Regions from separate parts of the Shewanella sp. FJAT-52076 genome, predicted to be linked through region 1. Evidence: predicted binding sites of a transcription regulator. Region 1 holds the regulator's gene; each other region holds the start of a gene.

Region 1 (4,343 bases):
CTTGCTGCGGGACAGGGGGTGCAAACGGCGGGTTTCGCTGTAGCGTTTCAGCAGCACCTTGTCGCTGGAGTTGAGGAAAAAGCTGGTGAGCTCTACGCCTTCCGGGAGCCTTGCCAGCTCTTTTTCGAGGGCCTTTTCCTGCTCCGGCATATTGCGGATATCGATGCTGATGGCGACCTTGTCGTTATTGCCCTTGAGCTGGGCAAGCAAGGGCCCAATCAGCTGCAATGGCAAATTATCGACGCAGTAGTAGCCCAAGTCTTCCAGTACCCTGAGGGCTACCGACTTTCCGGAGCCAGAGCGCCCGGAGACTATAACGAGTTTCATCCGATGATTACCTGGTAAAGTTCCTTTTCATCGTGGCTCTTGCGCAGCTGTTTGAGGATCTGCTTGTCATTCAGCTTTTCGGCCATGGCGGCCAGGGTGCTGAGATGTTGCTGACACTGGTCCGATGGAACCAGCAAGGCAAACAGAATGTCCACCGGCTGCTTATCAATGGCGTCATAACCTATGGCTTCTTCACACTTGATAAGCACAGCTAAAGGCTTATCGATAGTGCCAAGGCGGCCATGGGGAATGGCAATACCATTGCCAATACCGGTGCTGCCCATTTTTTCACGGGCCAGCAGGCTTTCGAATATCTCTTGAGACGAGAGGGAGGGATTCTGGGCAGCAGCGAGATCGCTAATCAGCTCCAGCACCTTTTTCTTGCTGCCCGGAGTGGCACAGCTAGTGCACTCCGGCGCCAGGATGGTACTTAGTTCCATCGTTAATGTTTGGTCAGTTTCTCTTTGTGTTTAATAACCTGACGGTCCAATTTATCAATTAGGGCGTCAATGGCGGCGTACATGTCTTCATGTTCTGAAGTGGCGAATACCTCGCCACCGTTGAGGTGAAGCTTGGCTTCTGCGATTTGCTGCAATTTCTGAACATTGAGAACAACGTGGACATTATTGATCTGTTCGAAATGGCGTTCAAGCTTGGAGAACTTGCTCTCTACGTAGTTACGCAGTGAATCAGTGATTTCGATATGATGCCCAGTCAGATTGATTTGCATAGACACTTTCCTCCAAAGACCTTGGGTGGGTTATAAACTCTTACGTTGGTTCGACGGTGGGATCAGCATCGCTTCTCGGTATTTGGCGATGGTGCGTCTAGCAACGTTGATTCCTTGTTCTGCCAGAAGTTCCGCCATTTTGCTGTCGCTCAATGGTTTCTTCTGATTTTCTGCCGCCACCAGTTTCTTGATAAAGGCGCGGATGGCAGTAGATGAGCATTCTCCGCCATCTTCGGTCCCGACGTGGCTGGAGAAAAAATATTTGAGTTCAAAGATACCCCTTGGGGTATGCATGAACTTTTGGGTGGTGACCCGTGAGATGGTGGATTCGTGCATCTCTACCGCTTCGGCGATATCGTTGAGCACCATGGGTTTCATGGCCTCTTCACCATACTCAAAAAAGCCCTGCTGGAACTGCACTATGCAATTGGCGACTTTCAGCAAGGTGTCGTTGCGGCTCTCCAGGCTCTTGATAAACCACTTGGCCTCCTGCAAATGCCCGCGGATAAACTGGCTGTCAGCTTGGTTGCGACTGGTGCGTGCCATGGCGGCATATTGCTGGTTCACACTCAGTTTAGGCATACAATCGGGATTAAGCTCTACAACCCAGCGGCCATTTTTTTTACTGACCGAGACATCTGGAATGACATACTCATCCTTGGTGCTGGTCACAGACTCACCGGGACGGGGGTTCAGCCCCTGAATGAGGATGATTGCATCCCTGAGTTCTTCTTCCTTGAGGCGGGTTTTACGCATCAGGGTACGGAAGTCGCGGTTGGCAATCAGATCCAAATGGTCACGGATAAGCAGCTTGGCGTTGTCCAGATGGGGGGTATCCGCCGGGAACTGACCAAGTTGAATGAGCAGGCACTCTGCCAAATCACGGGCAGCTACCCCGATGGGGTCGAAGTGTTGAATGCGTTTGAGCACGGCCTCAACTTCGTCAAGCTCGACTTCTTCATCGCCCACGGCCTCGAGAATTTCTTCAAGGCTTTGGGTTAAGTAACCCTTTTCATCAATGGCATCTATGATGGCAGTGGCAATGGCCAGATCGGTATCGGAAAAAGGGGTGAGATTTTTTTGCCACTCGAGATGTTCGTACAGACCTTCACTGGTTTCGCCCTGAAACGGCATATCATCTTCGCCACGGATCCCAGGACCGGAAACGGGGGCAGCCGTAAAGACTTCATCCCAGGTGGTATCCATTGGGAGCTCGTCCGGCATGGACTGCTGACTGATAGCGTCTGAAGTTTCCAGCGAAGCACTGTCACTGGTGTCGTTTGAGACGGACTCCTGGCTGAACTGGTCGTCAAATTCTTTATCGCCGCCGTCGGCATCAAACTGATCGCTGCCCAGTTCGTCGTCCAGCTCCAACAGGGGGTTGGCGTCGAGGGCTTGCTGAATTTCCTGTTGCAGTTCAAGCGAAGAGAGTTGAAGCAGACGAATGGCCTGCTGCAACTGTGGCGTCATTGTGAGTTGTTGTCCCAGTTTTAGCTGGAGCGACGCTTTCATTGTACTGCGAATCCTTCACTAAATTATTCAGGTAGAAAGCTTTTCTATCAGGTTATCCGGTGATTTACCACCCTGATTATCCGGATATGAGAAGGGGGCTTTGTTAATTAACTATAGCCTGAATTGCTCACCCAAGTACACTGCACGCACCTGCTGATTGTCGAGGATTTCGGCAGGGGTGCCTTCGGCAATCAAATCGCCATGGCTGACGATATAGGCTTTTTCGCACACATCGAGGGTTTCCCTCACATTGTGGTCGGTGATAAGCACTCCGAGGCCACGATTCTTGAGTTGCTCGATAATCTTTTTGATATCGATAACGGAAATCGGGTCGACCCCGGCGAAGGGCTCATCCAGCAGGATAAATCTGGGGTTGGCGGCAAGTGCCCGGGCAATCTCGACCCGGCGACGTTCACCCCCTGACAGTGACATGCCAAGATTGTCACGGATGTGGGTGATGTGGAACTCTTCCAGCAGCTGCTCCAGCGACTCTTCACGCTCATCGGCGTTCAGCTCTTTGCGCATCTGCAGCACGGCCATGATGTTATCGCGCACCGACAGCTTGCGGAAGATGCTGGCTTCTTGTGGCAGGTAGCCAATGCCTTTGCGTGCCCGCAGGTGCATGGGATCCAGCGTCAAGTCATCATCGTTGATGTGTATGCTACCCTTGTCGCTCTGTACCAGGCCTACCACCATGTAAAAAGTGGTGGTTTTACCGGCCCCATTGGGGCCCAGTAAGCCGACCACCTGGCCGGTATTTACGGTGAGGCTGACGTTTTTGACAACCTGGCGGTTTTTGTAACTCTTGGCGAGATTACTGGCCTTCAGGGTCAGTTGGGTCATTGCTGCTTCTCTTGCTGAGGTTGCTCAGTAGTGCCCTTATCCTGCAGATCCTGCTGGTAATTTTCGGGCTTGATGATGGTGATAACCCTGTCGTCTTTTTTACCGCTGCTTTGGGAAGTGAGCTGCTGCTTTTCGATATCGTAAACGATGGAGTCGGCGCTGACCTGGCTGCCATCCTGCTCGACCTTGGCATTGCCTTTGAGGCTCATAACACGACTGTCGATGTTGTAGCTGATTTCGGTGGCACTGGCATGCACGGTGCGGCCATCTTCCACCTGCTGGCTGTAGGTGGCTGGGTTACCCTTGGCAAGCAGAATACGTCTGCCGCTTTTCTCGTCGGTGAACGAGCTCAGTTCATCAGCCTTGAGCACCAGGCTGCCCTGGGTCAGGGTAACCGGGCCTTCATAAACGATGCGCTTGTTTTTCAGATCGGCATAACTGTTGGCCGCGGCAATTTTTACTTCCTGGCTCAAATCAAACTTGGTGTTGGCCAAAGCCACAGCGCTGCAGGTGCAAAGCAGCACCAGAATGAGCGACTTATTTAGGTTCATAGGTTCCCTTAATCTTGCTTAAGAGCTTAACTTCTTTGGCATTGAGATCAGCATAGAGGCCATGGCCGCTCAAGTGGAAGTTATTGCCGCTGATAATAATTTCTTTGTCGGAGGTGAGGATCATCGTCTTGAGATCCAACTCCAGGTAACTGGTATTGAGCTGCTGCAGTGGCTCGTCTATGGTCAGGGCCTCAATCAGTACTTCTTCTTCGAGCATGACCTCATCGCTGACCTTGTCCAGTCTGCCGGTTTTGGCGGTGAGACGCCATTCGCCCTGGCCATCTTCGGGAAACAGGGTGTAAACAGGCTGAGTAAACAGAGTTTGCGCATCACCATCGAAGTGTTCCATGTAGGAGGCACTGACGCGGCTTTCCAACTTG
Region 2 (4,343 bases), 890 kb from region 1:
TTTCTTCAGCAGTGGGCGCACAACAAAGAGGATGAGCACCAGGATGGCCAGAGAGCCGGAAGCCAGTTTCATGGCCTTCCAGAACCAGGGTTGCTCCCACATTGGCAGCTCTGGCACTTCCTCAACCAGCTGATCCATAAAGGGTACAGTGACGACTTCGATGCTGTCGCCGCGCTGACCACTGAACCCCACAGCGCCTTCAAGCAGACGACGAATATTGGCAAGCTCGGCCTCTGTGCGGGCAACACGATTGACCTGACCTTCTGTATTGGCTTCACCGGTTTTGTAGTCCACCGCCACGGATACACTCACGCGGCGCACCACGCCAACCTGTTGACGGGTATGGCTGACGGTGGTGTCCAGCTCGTAGTTACGGGTTGCCTCACGATGTGAGTTGCCACTTGCCTGGGCCTTGTCCTGCGCTTCCTGCAGGGTTTGAGGAATGTTTGACTCCATCGGCGGCTGATTCGACAGCGCACCGGGGATACCCATGTTGGCTTCACCGTTGGTTTGGGTTTCCAGGGTCATTTCGCTGCGCACCGCAGGCAGATCAGGGTTGAAACGCTTGGACGTTTGTTCCACGGCAGTAAAGTCCATGGTCACATCCACCTGGGAGGTGTAATTTTCCGGCCCCAAAATGGGCATCAGTATGGCATCAACCTTGGCGCGGTATTCGGCTTCTTTTTGTTTGACGAGCTCGAGCTCACGGCGGGCACGGGCGGAAGCGCCGTCCTGACTGCCGGAGTTCAGCAAACGACCGTTGGAGTCGGTTACCGTCACCCGGGTAGGCTCGAGCCCCTGTACGGCGGACGCCACTATATCGACTATGGCATCCACTTCTTCCTGCCCGAGACCGCCACGACGACTGGTGACCACCACGGTGGCACTGGCCTTGGACTGGTTACGGGCAAACACGTTTTCTTTGGGCAGTGCCAGAATCACCTTGGCGCGGCTGACGCTTTTCAGCTCTTCGATGGTGCGGGCAAGATTTTGCTCCTGGCTGTGTTTGAGTCTGGCCTGCTCCAGACGTTGACTCACGCCAAAGCCCATGTCCTGACTCAGAAAATCCTGATTGGTGGTACTGGCAGCATCCACACCGTTACGGCTCAGCAGCAGCCGAATGTCCTGATACTTGTCTTCGGGGACCCGCAGCACATCAAAATCCACCTGATAGGGAATTTTGTTTTTGTCGAGCACATCCAGCACCTGGATCATTTCCTGGGCTTCAAACTTACCCAATGGGCGGTATTCGGGTTCCTGTGCCCACATCATCACAAACACCGCCAATGCCAAACAGATGGCAAGGGCCAGGATCATAGTGACCTGTCTAAGCATGTCGGCGCCACCGAGGTTACCCAGCACCCCGGATTTATTTTCCTGCTGTACACCGCTCATGCCGCTGTCGGTGCTGACAATCATATCTGTGCTCACGTTCAGTATCCTTCAGTGGCCGCCTTAAACGGGCATGCTCATGATTTCTTTGTAGGCTTCGACGAGCTTGTTGCGCACCTGCACTGTCGCCTCAAAGGCGACACTGGCCTTTTCACGGGCGATCACGGTATCAGACAGGGTCACGCGGGTATCGCCCATGTCCAGTCTGGTTGCCAGACTTGAAGAGCTTTGCTGCAGCTCGTTCACATGGCCTACTGCGTTGGCGAGCAAACTGGCAAAGTCAGCTCCGCTGGTGTTACCAACCTGACGAAGCGGCTGAGGCTCAATGCCCATGGAAGGATTGAGTTCGCCCTGGAGTTTCTGCATTTCCTGCATGAATGAAGATGGACCTATTTGCATATGCTGCTCCCTTCGCCATGAAATTGACGGGATAAATCGCTGATATCGGGGTACTGCAAAAGGCTTGCCAATAAACTAAAAAAGCAGGCCAAGCCTGCTTTTTGTGATGCTTTTGCCCAAATATCAGGCAGGTAACTGAATACCCATTTCCCGCATTCGGGCCATCTTGTACCTCAGGGTTCTGGCACTGATCCCCAGCCGCTCAGCCACCAATTTACGGCTACCGCGACACTGGCTCAGGGTCTCAAGAATAATCACATGCTCCTGCGCCTTGAGCTCATCCCCCAGCCCTTCGGGCTCGGCCTTGATGGCAGTCTCTTCCTGGGTGATTTGGTTAACGTCCATGGCGTCGATAATAATGTCCTGCACACCTATCTTCACCCCGGCGGACAGGATTAACGCCCGCTGCACCACGTTATCGAGTTCTCTGACATTCCCCGGCCACCGATGTGCCAGCAATCTGCGACAGGCTGCTTCGTCAAATTCGGGAACTTCAGTTCCCAGACGCTCTGCATGGCGTGCCAGCAAATGCCGTGCGAGTGGCAGGATATCTTTGGGGCGCTGATTCAGTGCCGGCCAGGTCAATGGAAATACGTTGATACGGTAATAGAGATCTTCACGGAAATCGCCCCGCTCTGCCATGGCCTTGAGCTCACGGTTGGACGTGGCAAGTACACGCACATCCAGCTTAATGGTTTTACGGCCGCCGAGACGCTCAACTTCCCGCTCCTGCAATACCCGCAGCAACTTGGCCTGCAATCCCAAATCCATTTCGGAGATTTCATCTAGCAGCAGGGTGCCCCCCTGGGCCTGCTCAAATTTTCCGGGGCAGGCCTGATAGGCACCGGTAAAGGCGCCTTTTTCATAACCAAACAGCGTGGCTTCGAGCATGTTTTCGGGAATAGCAGCGCAGTTGATGGCCACGAAGGGACCATCTGAGCGCAAACTTTGTTTATGGATATAGCGGGCCAGCACTTCCTTACCCGAACCTGAGGGCCCCAGGATCATCACCGATGCCTCGGATTTGGCGACCCGTCCGGCGAGGGCCATTAACGCCTGACTGCGCTCGTCGGCCACCACAGGTGCACCGGTATCGGCTTGTGCAGGCATGTATCGACTGACCTGATTAAGTAGCACTTCGGGTGAAAACGGCTTGGCGAGATAATCTACCGCACCGAGTTTGATGGCGCTCACGGCGCTGTCTATTGTGGCGAAGGCCGTCATCAGCAATAACGGAACCTTGGGATGATGCTGCCGTAAGTAGGCCAAGAGCCCCATGCCACCTATGCCTTCCATCTGTACATCGCTGATTACCATATCAAAACGTGATTCTTTCAACGCAAGAATGGCTTCTTCGGCGCTGGGAAGCGCCACACAGTCAAACTGCGCCAGCATCAGGGTGTCGAGCAGCGCCTCACGCAGAGACGCATCGTCCTCAACAAGTAGCAATCTGCCTTCAGGCATGGCTAACCTCCTTTACTGAATCTTCTGAAATCACGGGGAATTTAAGCATGACACTGCAGCCTCGATTGGCAGCGCATTGCATTTTCAGCTCACCACCATGGTTACGCACCACTGTCTGTACCACGGCTAAGCCAAGGCCTGTACCCTGTGCCTTGGTCGTAAAAAAGGGTTCCATCACCTGCTGCTCACTGCCGGATTCCAATCCTTTACCATCATCCACCACCGCAAGCACCAGACGTCCTTCTTGTATGCTGCCATGGAGCAGTATGTGGCGGGCGCCTGCTTCAAGGCTGTTCATCAAAAGATTATTAATGGCTGAGCTCAGTGCACTCAGGGAGGCCGCCATCATGGTGCCAAGGGACTCGTCCTGAAACCGCACTGCACAGCCTTTGTCGGTGGCGATGGGCTCACAGGTTGCCAGCACCGGGGCAATGATGTCTGCCAATGGCATTGGAGACATGGGCGCTTCCACTTTGCCCCTTGCCATCAACAGCATGTCGTTGACCTGTCGCTCCAGCTCATTCAGCCTGTCCACCAACTTTTGTTGGAAACGACTGCGGGAATCCTGATTGAGTTTCGGACTGGCCAGGTTTGCGGCGTAAAGCAGTGCTGCCGACAGTGGGGTTCTGATCTGATGTGCCAGCGTCGCAACCATTTTGCCAAGGGCCGACAGACGCTGCAGATGAGCAAGGTTACGCTGCAATAAGCGGGTTTCAGTCAAATCGGTCAGCAAAATCAGCTGACCGGGTTCCAGTGGCGTAATGGCCAGTTTGACTCTGCGGCCATTCTTGAGCGAGACCTCATGGCCATCGTCATCCTGAGGAGAGAAGGCTCTGGCGATGACGCTGAGCCAACGCTCACCCTCCAAAGGCCGGTCAAGCAGCTGAACCGCAACGGGGTTTGCCAAAGTGACTATGCCATCGGCATTCAGGATCACCACGCCAGATGGCATGGCTTCCAGGATCTGCGCCATTTGCTCGGCAGATGCAACGCCGCTGGGCTTCACCTCTTTAAGATGAGTCCGCGCCGGAAAGTCGGCTATCTTGGCTAAAGCTTTGGTGGCCATGGAAACCCCGTCAAAATTACGT
Region 3 (4,343 bases), 1.6 Mb from region 1:
GACCGCTGAAAAGGTTACCTACAGCTAAACACTCCGGAAAAACAAAAAGGGCAGCCTGTGCTGCCCTTTTTCTATTTGCAAACCTGGCTTACTTCATCAGCCAGGCGCGGTACGACTTGCCTTTAATACGGCCGGAGGTGATTTTACCCAGGGCCTTCTTTGCCACCTTGCGGTCAACCGCCACATAGGCGCGGTAGTCTGTCACCAGAATTTTGCCCACCTGGCCGCCTTCGATGCCGTTTTGGCCGGTGAGGGCACCCAGGATATCGCCGGGGCGCAGCTTATCTTTTTTACCGCCGTCGATTTGCAAGGTGATCATGGCTGGCGCCTTGGGCATGCTGCCAAGGAGGCTTGCTGAGGGCAGCGGCTCGCTTTGAATGTCGCGCTCCAGATACTCTTCTAACAACGCTATCTTGTAGCCGTCTTTGTCATTAAAGAAGGTAAAGGCGGCGCCCTTGCTGCCCGCACGGCCGGTGCGGCCAATACGGTGAATGTGCACCTCTGTGTCGTGGGCCACGTGGTAGTTGAATACCGCATCGAGGGCATCGATATCCAAACCTCGGGCGGCCACGTCGGTGGCGACCAACACGCAGGCGCTCTTGTTGGCAAATTGCAGCAGGGTTTCGTCCCTGTCGCGCTGCTCAAGGTCGCCATGGAGCGCCAGTACGCTGAAACCTGCGGCCGTAAGATCATCGGCCACCTTCTGGGTTTCACGCTTGGTGTTACAGAACACCACCGCGCTCTCGGGTTTGTGCTCAAGCAGCAACAATTGCAGTGCCTGCATGCGGGCAGCATCGTCTTCCAGATGGAAGAAGTGCTGGGCAATGGTGCTCTTCTCGTGGGTGGTGGCCACTTTCACCATCACGGGGTTATACATCACCTGCTGGGCAATGGTTTGAATCTGTTCGGGGAAGGTGGCGCTGAACAGCAGGGTCTGGCGCTCCCTCGGGCTTCTGGCAATAATCGCATCCAGCTGCGGCTGAAAGCCCATTTCCAGCATGCGGTCGGCTTCATCGAGCACCAACATATTGAGATTGCTCAAATCGAGGCGATCGCGCTCCAGGTGATCAACAATCCGCCCCGGCGTACCCACAATGATGTGGGCGCCATGCTCAAGCGAGCCCACCTGAGGCCCCATGGGCACACCGCCGCAAAGGGTAAGGACTTTGACGTTGTGGATACCTCGGGCGAGGGTGCGGATTTCCTGGGCCACCTGATCGGCCAGCTCACGGGTAGGGCACAGCACCAGGGTTTGAATGCGAAAACGCTTCACATCCAGCTTGTTCAGTAAACCCAGACCAAAGGCAGCGGTTTTGCCTGAGCCGGTTTTGCCCTGACCAATCACATCCTCACCCGCCAGAATGGCCGGCAAACTCTGGGCCTGAATGGGTGTCATCTCGTGGTAACCCATGGAGGACAGGTTCTCAAGCAGTTCGGTTTTAAGCTTAAGGGTGGAAAAAGCCAGTGAAGGCTGGGTATCTGAATTGCTCAAGGAAAGTATCCTGTGGTGGCTAACCGGGCGTTTGCCGGGTCACTGAAATGGCGTTCTGTAATGGTTATCGCTATCGGAGTGGGGCTGAGTGTGAATTGTTTGGGCGACATCTCTGTGCCAACTCCTTCCTTACCCAACCCCAAAGCGTGGCTATTGTAGCAACAAAGCGCCACATTTGCCTCAAGACTGAATAGCGGGGTAAAGCAGGTGTGGGCAGAGTGCTTAAGCACATCTTTTTCAATGTGGCTCCTAATGCGGCTCAATGCCGCTTGCTCTGCCAGTAAGGGAAAGGCTTGCCTTGCGTGAGGGATTAGAGCTGTAAGCCTGATTTGATGAACATGTTTATAAATGATCTTATCGATAAGTTTATTTTCAGCAAAAATTGAGAGAGCTGTAACTTTCGCTTATTGGCTTGATTTGTGCATTGTTTCAGGACATATGCCCCATGGCCAAACTTTTGGCAATGGGGCCAACGACTGGAATTGCTGAACTCTGACAAGGAGGTTTAGACCATGGCACTTGCACTACCCTATGATTCTTCCCGTGATGAGATTTTCTGGCGAACCGCTGTTGCCAACATTCGTACGGGGCTTGAAAACTTCAACATGCTCACGCCAAAGTTCAACATTGAACCTCACCATCGGATTTCATCGGCAGGTTCCTGTTTTGCTCTGCATATAGGTAACTGGTTGACGCAAAATAATTATTCTTATAACAGAAGCCAGCTAAACCTCGATGAAGTATCGAGCTTTGCGTTTGGCAATATCTACACCCCCCGCTCTTTGCTGCAGTGGTTTGTTTGTTCCGATGAAGAATTATCGCAGCACAGCGTGCACTTTGAGGCACAGTCCAGCCGCTACTATGATTTGTTATTACCAAGAGCTGCCGAAACGGGCTATCAATCACTGGATGAGTTACTGGCGTTCAGGACGTTGGCGATGGAGGAAACCCGAGCTCAGTTGGCACAAAGTGAATCTTTTATTTTTACCCTTGGACTGATTGAGGCCTGGATCGATTGCAACGGCATTTGCTATCCAAGTTGCCCAGGGGTGAAGTTTGGTGAGTATGATCCTGAAAAATACCAACTTAAGGTATTTAATTATCAGGAAATATTTTCTGATCTTAGTGAGCTTTTCCAGCAAATTAAAGCTGTAAACCCCGATATACGTTTTGTGCTGACGGTATCACCTGTCCCTTTGACGGCCACAGCCACTGATGACCACGTGTTGGTGGCCAACGGCTATTCCAAATCGGTCCTGCGGGCTGTTGCGGGGGCATTCTGCCAAGGGCGGGATGATGTCAGCTACTTCCCCTCGTTTGAACTTATCACCACCCCCTTACCGGAAGACTTTCGCTATCTGGAAAATCGGCGCACCGTATCTGAAAAAGGCGTTGGCTATGTGATGCGGCATTGGGCTGAATTGTTAAATGGTAAGCAAACACCAGAAGCAAGCCACATTGAAGCGGCATGCGATGATGAAATGCTGGATGCCATTAAGAAGGACACATCTAGTGATCTGGGCACACTGCTGACCCTCATAGGTGATAGCCATTTTGGCAAGTTGGCCAAGTCTTTTGAGCGGCTTGGTCAGTCCTGTTGTGGTGGCATGGTGATGAATGGTTCCGGATTCGCTCAGCATAAATTCACCTTGACCAGAGATGCGGACATCATGGTGCCATTAGAAAGCGCAGAATCCCGGCGCCTATGGCAGCCCATAGTTAACAACCTCGACAGCTTATGTAAGGCTCAACGTCAGTCGGAGTCCTGGGTATTGACCAATATTGGGCTGCAAACCCATCAGACTGTGTCCACGTTTGTGCAGTGGATGAAAGCTGAGCGCCCAGACAGGTTGAATCAGATTGGAATGGAAGACTATGTGGAGTTTTTCGATGCAAAAATGCGAGACCAAATGACTATCGTGTTTCGCCTAAAGGAACAGGGACATAGGATACTGGTGATTTCAGATACCCCATTCTGGCAGTGCTTTGACGAGTCCAAGGGAATGGCACCCTTAATGATGGCCTACATGGATGCGATGGAATATGTGTGGCAGCAGATGGGTGTTGAGTTCTTTCATGCGGCACGTATTTTTAATGAAGAGATAAGCGATCCAATGCCTTACGCTTCAACTTTGGTTTATTCCGATGGTAGTCCGGATTACTTCCATGGTGGGGACTCTTATTACGATTGGCTCGCCGGGAAATTATTGCCTTTGCTGAAAGCCTGACGTATCTGGTGATTTTCAATAATAGGCACTGTTGTTTAATATGGTTTTTATTAATTTAAACAGGGGATAGGCCTTTTGAAAGGTCGTGATGTGGGGCGCGGATAGGGCGGCGGGCAAGGCCGCTCCTTCGTTTCGGCTTTCCATAGAGAGGGGCACATGGCATCCCAAGTGCCACCGACACCGCAGTATCGAAGTTGAACATCCTTCGCTTGGCGAATACTGACGTAGTAAATCCTGCCCGGCTTAGTGAGTATCGGGGCATCCATCAACTACCGCAGCGAATGCCAGTGCCTCAGAGTGAGGCACTGCCGGATGTCGCCTTGCCCACTGCCGCACCGCCTGGTTTGGCGGCCTTGGCGTTAAGTTCGTCCACTTCAATGCCCAGCGAGGCGGCGAGGCTTGAAAGCGCATCGGCGCGGCTGTGGAAAATGGGCAGATCGCTGTGGTGGTCGATGAAGTTGGCTTCCCAGCTGTATTTGCGCGGCACCACCAGATACACATTGCAGCCACAGTCTTTGGCGTCCAGCAGGACGTTTTCGATGGCAAGGCCGGTGGTGGAGTCCATGTAGGGTACCCGGCACAAATCCAGCACCAGGGTCTCGGCAGATTTCACCGCAATGGAC

The links. The regulator sigma-54, encoded in region 1, starts transcription at its own class of promoters, with help from an activator protein. The targets are predictions, from matches to a motif close to GTTGGCACGNNNNTNGNNT.
Region 2: the regulator sigma-54 is predicted to act here: its motif matches at 1,845-1,863, upstream of fliE (flagellar hook-basal body complex protein FliE).
Region 3: the regulator sigma-54 is predicted to act here: its motif matches at 1,899-1,917, upstream of K0H79_RS03800 (GSCFA domain-containing protein).

Annotation. Positions count from the first base shown of each region.
Region 1 covers NZ_CP080415.1:3,627,252-3,631,594, reverse strand. Annotated here, with positions in the region: gene rapZ (RNase adapter RapZ) at 1-327, opposite strand, end outside; gene ptsN (PTS IIA-like nitrogen regulatory protein PtsN) at 324-767, opposite strand; gene hpf (ribosome hibernation promoting factor) at 770-1,057, opposite strand; gene K0H79_RS16075 (RNA polymerase factor sigma-54) at 1,088-2,569, opposite strand; gene lptB (LPS export ABC transporter ATP-binding protein) at 2,681-3,412, opposite strand; gene lptA (lipopolysaccharide transport periplasmic protein LptA) at 3,409-3,963, opposite strand; gene lptC (LPS export ABC transporter periplasmic protein LptC) at 3,950-4,343, opposite strand, start outside.
Region 2 covers NZ_CP080415.1:2,740,913-2,745,255, forward strand. Annotated here, with positions in the region: gene fliF (flagellar basal-body MS-ring/collar protein FliF) at 1-1,419, opposite strand, end outside; gene fliE (flagellar hook-basal body complex protein FliE) at 1,456-1,791, opposite strand; gene K0H79_RS11975 (sigma-54 dependent transcriptional regulator) at 1,915-3,255, opposite strand; gene K0H79_RS11980 (PAS domain-containing sensor histidine kinase) at 3,248-4,321, opposite strand.
Region 3 covers NZ_CP080415.1:875,384-879,726, forward strand. Annotated here, with positions in the region: gene dbpA (ATP-dependent RNA helicase DbpA) at 89-1,492, opposite strand; gene K0H79_RS03800 (GSCFA domain-containing protein) at 2,005-3,720, shown strand; gene K0H79_RS03805 (SulP family inorganic anion transporter) at 4,013-4,343, opposite strand, start outside.